One region of the Pseudarthrobacter sp. C1 genome, then DNA from elsewhere that is predicted to be linked to it. Evidence: riboswitches for the same ligand, from Rfam matches in the RefSeq annotation. Region 1 holds a riboswitch; each other region holds the start of a gene.
What was found. Region 1 has a riboswitch for S-adenosylmethionine ahead of U7114_RS03585 (aminotransferase class V-fold PLP-dependent enzyme). Riboswitches for the same ligand answer to the same signal wherever they lie in the genome.

Region 1 (2,258 bases):
CGTTCCCGTCCGCGCGATGCCGTACTCGGCGAGGAGTTTGGCAGCACCGGCCATGGTGCGCGGCGGTGGATCATCGATCCCATCGACGGCACCAAGAATTTCGTCCGCGGCGTTCCGGTGTGGGCCACGCTGATCGCCCTCGTGGACGAAGGCGAGCCGGTGGTGGGCGTGGTGAGCGCCCCTGCACTGGGCAAGCGCTGGTGGGCGGCCAAGGGCATGGGCGCCTATATGGGACGTTCCCTGGCAGCCGCAACCCGCCTCCGCGTGTCCAACGTGTCCAAACTGTCCGACGCTTCCCTGTCTTATTCGAGCCTTGGCGGCTGGAAGGAGCGCGGTAACCTCAACGAATTCCTGGGCCTCACGGAGGACGTGTGGCGTACCAGGGCATTCGGGGACTTCTGGTCGTACTGCATGGTGGCGGAAGGCTCGGTGGATATCGCCTGCGAGCCCGAGCTCAACCTCTACGACATGGCCGCCCTGGTGCCCATCGTGGTTGAAGCGGGCGGCCGGTTCACATCGCTGGAAGGTGAGGACGGCCCGTTCGGCGGCAACGCACTGGCCACGAATTCCATCCTTCACTCGGAGGTGCTGCGCCGGTTGAACCCGGACCTGGACGACCTCCTCTGACCCTCCTCTTCCGAACAATCAACGGCGGGCACCTCCGAAAGGAGGCGCCCGCCGTCGTTATCTTCGGCAAAAGCGGACCTTTTCAACTGCGCGTAACAAAGGCCTTAACATTCCGGCCGGCTTTTAGCCTGCGCGGGCTATGTCCTACGCTCTTAACCAGGTCACGAGTGCCAGCGCTAAACCCCGGTTTGCTGGCCGGCAACCCTCCATTCGCGGTGGGGTGCCCCGGGTGACGACCAGGCCGGTCCGGAACGGATGCGGCAAGCGCGGATTCCCCCAGCGGAGTCCTGTTCCAAAGTGAGGTCTCTGTGACAACAGCCACCGTCTCCCCCAACGCCGCAATCCAGCCTGACGCCGCAGCACAGCCCGGACAGGACGCCCTCTTCGACCAGCGCCACGCCGCAGCCGGCCGTCCCCTGGCGGCAGTCACGGGCGCCGAAATCCAGGCTCCCCTGATCCATGGCGGGCACGTCCGGTACGCGAACCTGGACTACGGCGCGTCCGCGCCGGCGCTCTCCGTGGTGTCCGCCTACCTCAATGAAATCCTGCCGTTCTACGCGAGCGTGCACCGCGGAGCCGGCTACGCCTCCCAGATCAGCACCTCGGTCTACGAGAATGCCAGGGCCATCGTCCGGGAGTTCGTGGGCGGCCGCCCGGACGATTCCGTGATCTTCACCCGGAACACCACCGACTCCCTCAACCTGCTGGCCGGCTGCCTGCCCGTCACGAACGGCCGGGCCGACGGCGACGTCCTGTACCTCGACATTGAGCACCACGCCAACCTGCTGCCATGGCAGGGCGTGCCCCACCGCAGCATCGTGGCGGACGACACCATCGCAGGGACCATTGAGGCCGTGCGTGCCGAACTGCAGCACGGCGGGGTAAGCCTGCTCGCCGTCACCGGCGCGTCCAACGTCACGGGCGAGATCCTTCCCGTCCGCGCCCTCGCCGCACTCGCCCACGAGCACGGCGCACGGATCGTGGTGGACGCGGCCCAGCTGGCGCCGCACCGCCGCATCGACATCACCGCTGACGACGTCGACTACATCGCCTTCTCGGGGCACAAGCTTTACGCGCCTTTTGGCGCCGGTGTGCTGGTGGGCCGGCCGGACTGGCTCGACGCCGGAACACCGCACCTTGCCGGCGGCGGCGCCGTCAAGGAGGCAAGGCTCGACGGCGTCAGCTGGGCAACGGGCCCGGCCCGCCATGAGGGCGGATCACCGAACGTGCTGGGAGCGGCCACCCTGGCCCGCGCAACGCAGGTCATCGCGGGGCTGGACCAGGACCGCTGGCACGCGCACGAATCAGCCATCCGCTCCTACCTGGTGGAGGGCCTGCAGGGAATCGACGGCGTGACCGTCCACCAGATCTTTCAGGACACCAACCCGGATACGGACACCATCGGCGTGGTCAACTTCTCGGTCGAAGGCTACGACGCCGGACTGGTGGCGGCGTACCTGTCGGCAGAGCATGGCGTGGGCCTGCGTGACGGCCGCTTCTGCGCCCACCCGCTGCTCAAGCGGCTGGGGCTGCCGTCGGGTTCCCTCCGTGCCAGTTTCGGCGTGGGATCCCGGCTTGACGATGCCGAGCGGCTCCTGGCAGGAATCCGTGACCTGCGGAGCAAGGGGCTC
Region 2 (2,258 bases), on a different contig from region 1:
TGGTACGAGTGTACGAAACAGGCCCCGCCTGCTGCCAAGAGTGTGACTGGTTGTGACTTCCCCGGCGTGCCGCCGTCTCGGGTTCTTTGTGCGTCCGGCTAGGCCCCGGTCGCGTCCTTTGCTGCCCGAAAGCCCGCTTCGAGGTCCGCCAGGATGTCATCGATGTGTTCGATTCCCACCGACAACCGGACCAGGCCGGGGGTCACGCCGGCGACGGCCTGCTGCTCCGGGGAAAGCTGGCTGTGGGTGGTCGACGCCGGGTGGATGACAAGGGAGCGGACGTCGCCGATGTTTGCCACGTGGGAGTGCAGCTCCAGCGCGTCAACGAAGCGCTTGCCGGCCTCGGCCCCGCCAGCCAGGTTGAAGGAGACAATCGCGCCCGTGCCCTTGGGCCCGTACTTGCGGCCCCGCTCGTACCACGGACTGGAGGGCAGCCCCGCGTAGGCGACGGATTCGACGTCGTCCCTTCCTTCCAGCCAGCGCGCCACTTCCGTGGCGTTGGCAACATGCCGTTCCACCCGCAGGCTCAGCGTTTCCAGGCCCTGGGCGATCAGGAACGCGTTGAACGGGGAGACTGCGGAGCCCAGGTCCCGGAGCAGCTGGACGCGGGCCTTGAGGATATAGGACAGGTTGGCGCCCAGGGCACCGTCCTTGCCGAGGTCCCGGGCGTACACCAGCCCGTTGTACGTGGGGTCCGGGGTGTTGAAGCCCGGGAACCTCGCAGGGTCCTTGCCGAAGTCGAACTTGCCGGAGTCCACGATCACCCCGGCAATCGCGGATCCGTGGCCGCCCAGGTACTTGGTTGCGGAATGGACAACGATGTCCGCTCCCCATTCCAGCGGCCGGATCAGGTACGGGGTGGACAGGGTGTTGTCCACGATCAGGGGCACGCCGGCATCATGGGCGATGCCTGACACGCCCTCGATGTCCAGGACGTCCTGGCGGGGGTTGGACACCACTTCGGCGAAGAAGAGCTTGGTGTTTGGCTGGACCGCGTCGCGCCACTGGTCCAGGTTGTCCGGGTCCGCCACGAAGGTCACGGAAATGCCGAACTTCTTCAGGGTGTGTGCGAACAGGTTGTAAGTCCCGCCGTACAGGCTGGGGCTGGCAACGATATGGTCCCCCGCCTCGGCGATATTGAGGACAGCGAAAGTCCCTGCTGCCTGTCCTGAACTCAGCAGGAGTGCTCCCAATCCGCCCTCAAGGCTGGCGATCCGCTGTTCCACGGCATCCTGGGTGGGATTGCCGATGCGGGTGTAGATCGGCGCCAGTTCAGCGAGGGCAAAACGGTTGGCGGCGCTTTCCGCGCTTGGGAATACGAAGGACGTGGTCTGGTAGATAGGGAGTGCACGGGCGCCGGTGGCACTGTCCGGCTCCTGTCCTGCGTGGATCTGGCGGGTTTCAAAAGACCATCCGTTGGACAACTAAGGCTCCTCTGACATGGGCCCGGCATGCTGTAGGCACCGCGGGCCGCGCTTGCCATCCGGCCGTTGCCGGACAGCCAGGTCCTCATCCGGGGCACCCCACCGCGGATGGAGGGTTGCCGGCCAGCGAGCCGGGGCTTGGCGCTGGCACTCATGACCTGAGCCCAGTGTAGGAACATGAAACCGGTGCGGGACAGGATTGTGACGAACATAGTCCCCCTGATCTCCGCCCGGGAATAGGTTGAAATCAGGGGTCCCGGATGGAAAATCCTGGTAAGGGTACCCTTAGCTGAGAGGCCGATCACAAAGTGCCAAGATGTTGGCATGCGCATGGATCACGTCTCTTACGCCTGTGAACACGATGGCCTGGCTGCCACCACCGAACGTATTTCCTCTGCCCTCGGCGTTGAGGCAGTGAAGGGCGGGGTGCACCCGCGGTTCGGAACCCGGAATATGATCATCCCGCTCGCGGGGCACAAATACGTCGAGGTGGTGGAGGTCCTGGACCACCCCGCTTCCGACAAGGCCCCTTTCGGGCAGGCTGTGCGTGCACGGTCTGCCGCGGGCGGCGGCTGGATGGGCTGGTGCGTCGAGGTGGACGACCTGGCTCCCTTCGAGGAGCGGCTGGGCCGCTCCGCCGTCAACGGAAACCGCAAGTTCCCTGATGGCCGCGAATTGGTCTGGAAGCAGATTGGCATCCTGGGCCTGATTGCCGACCCCCAGGTTCCCTACATGCTCAAGTGGGAGGGGGATCCGTCCCTGCACCCGTCCAACGCCTACGAGAGCAACGTCAAAATGAGCTGCCTCACCATTGCCGGTTCCGCAGCCCGGGTT
Region 3 (2,258 bases), on a different contig from region 1:
TAGCCCCTGGTTTCAACTAGTAGCCCCCGGTTTCAACTAGTTCTTGATTTCCGCGGGCTTCATCAACACTCCATGCCCCGTGCACGGCATTGAGGTTCGCTGCTGTAGCCGAACGGCGGCACCACCGCACTTAGCGAAGGGAAGCCGTCATGGCGCATTCGCAGTTCGATCTCTTTCTAAAAGAAGCCACCTACATTGACCAGGCCTCGGACGCCACCCTCGACCGTGACCGCCTTTACGGCCTGTACACCAGCTGGTGCTTCATCAACCAGCAGAAGCCCGGCCTGGAGTCCAATTTCTGGATAGCCATGAATTGCCGCATCAGGCACGGCCGCAAGGGGCTGCGCATGAAAGGCCCCGCCGCTGCCGACTACATCCTGGCAAGCTACCCGGGCCTCGTCTAAGCAACGGCACAACGAGTACGGCGTGGACCACGTGCCTGGGGCACAGGGTCCACGCCGTTCCTTCTTAAGCGCGCTTAGGCGCGCTCCCTGCTGCTGCATCAGCCTGATCCTGCCGCTCCCCCGGGCCCACCCCCGGACACCCAAGGAGGAGCCGCCGTCGTACTTTAGGTGAAGGTGCCGGACGGCACTGGGCTCCACTGCGGCGCCCGGCCTACTTCAGTTACGCAACATGACGACGACGGCGGTGCGGCCGCGGGCGGCAAGTGTTACGTTTTTGGGGAGTAATGAGTACCGGCGCCAAGCCCTGACTGGCCGGTCGGCAACCCTCCTTTCGCGGCGGGGTGCCTCAGGTGAACACTCGGCATATCGACCCATTCGAGCTGCAAGCGTGAGAGAAGGAGATCGTCGTGTCTGACGCACCTGCCCCTGAAGAGAAACTGTCGTACCGCCTCATCAGCGGGCCGGATGACCGCGCCTTTTGCGAGCGGATCTCCGCCGCGCTGGCGGAAGGCTATGTCCTCCATGGCAGCCCGGCGGCAACCTTCAACGGCAGCAGTGTGATCGTGGCGCAGGCGGTAGTCCTGCCGGCAGCCATCGCTTCCGCGGACGCTGCCGTGGCAGATGCCGTTGACGACCTCGAGTCCTCCGGCGATGACCTTGACTTCGGCGGCGAGGGCCACGCATGAGCTACGCCGGAGACCTGACCCCGCAGGAGGCCTGGGAAAAACTTGAGCAGGGCGCCATCCTGGTGGATGTGCGCACGGAGGGCGAATGGGCCCACATCGGCATTCCCGACACCAAGGCCACCGAGAACGATCCGCTGTTCATCCAGTGGACCTTCCCGGGCGGAATCCCCAACCCCGACTTCATCACCGACCTTAGCCAACAGGCGCCCGAGGACAAGTCAACCGAACTGGTGTTCCTGTGCCGTTCCGGCCAGCGTTCCATCGCGGCCGCTATCGCCGCCACGCAGGCCGGCTTCACCTCCTACAACGTCCTGGAGGGCTTTGAGGGTGAACCGGACCGTTATGGAGAACGTACCGTCAACGGCTGGAAGAACCGCGGCCTGCCGACCAACCTGGGAAAGAACTAAGTGACCTTCAACGAAGACGCCGCCGGCTGGAGCCCCGACACCCAGGCCGTCCGCGGCGGGCTGGACCGCACCAACTTCCAGGAGACCAGCGAGGCTGTCTTCCTGAACTCCGGTTTCGTGTACGAATCCGCCGCTGCTGCTGAGCGGGCCTTTACGGGCGAGGACGAACGCTTTGTCTACTCGCGCTACGGCAACCCGTCCGTGGCCACGTTCCAGGAACGGCTCCGCCTGCTTGAGGGGACCGAGGCGTGCTTCGCGACGGCGTCCGGCATGTCCGCGGTTTTCACCGCCCTGGGTGCGCTGCTGGCGGCCGGGGACCGGGTGGTTGCCGCCCGCTCACTCTTCGGCTCGTGCTTTGTGATCCTGAACGAAATCCTGCCGCGCTGGGGCGTGGAGACCGTCTTCGTGGACGGCCCTGACCTGGAGCAGTGGCGTGAAGCGCTCTCCGAGCCCACCACCGCCGTCTTCTTCGAATCGCCGTCCAATCCCATGCAGGAGATCGTGGACATTGCTGCGGTCAGCGACCTGGCGCATGCGGCCGGGGCCACCGTCGTCGTCGACAACGTTTTTGCCACCCCCCTGCTGCAGCGGTGCGGGAAGTTCGGCGCCGACGTGATTGTCTACTCGGGCACCAAGCACATCGACGGCCAGGGCCGGGTGCTTGGTGGCGCCATCCTGGGTACCAAGGAGTTCATTGACGGGCCGGTGAAGCAGCTGATGCGCCACACCGGACCAGCACTGTCCGCGTTCAACGCCTGGGT

Region 2: it holds a riboswitch for S-adenosylmethionine, as region 1 does, so the genes downstream of both, U7114_RS13680 (bifunctional o-acetylhomoserine/o-acetylserine sulfhydrylase) here and U7114_RS03585 (aminotransferase class V-fold PLP-dependent enzyme) in region 1, are expected to answer to the same signal.
Region 3: it holds a riboswitch for S-adenosylmethionine, as region 1 does, so the genes downstream of both, U7114_RS12670 (DUF1737 domain-containing protein) here and U7114_RS03585 (aminotransferase class V-fold PLP-dependent enzyme) in region 1, are expected to answer to the same signal.

Annotation. Positions count from the first base shown of each region.
Region 1 covers NZ_JAYESK010000002.1:195,679-197,936, forward strand. The annotation lists gene hisN (histidinol-phosphatase) at 1-627, shown strand, start outside; SAM riboswitch class IV at 787-900, shown strand; gene U7114_RS03585 (aminotransferase class V-fold PLP-dependent enzyme) at 936-2,258, shown strand, end outside.
Region 2 covers NZ_JAYESK010000007.1:170,176-172,433, forward strand. The annotation lists gene U7114_RS13680 (bifunctional o-acetylhomoserine/o-acetylserine sulfhydrylase) at 99-1,424, opposite strand; SAM riboswitch class IV at 1,468-1,583, opposite strand; gene U7114_RS13685 (VOC family protein) at 1,749-2,258, shown strand, end outside.
Region 3 covers NZ_JAYESK010000006.1:236,029-238,286, forward strand. The annotation lists gene U7114_RS12665 (hypothetical protein) at 150-404, shown strand; SAM riboswitch class IV at 685-799, shown strand; gene U7114_RS12670 (DUF1737 domain-containing protein) at 812-1,090, shown strand; gene U7114_RS12675 (rhodanese-like domain-containing protein) at 1,087-1,497, shown strand; gene U7114_RS12680 (O-succinylhomoserine sulfhydrylase) at 1,498-2,258, shown strand, end outside.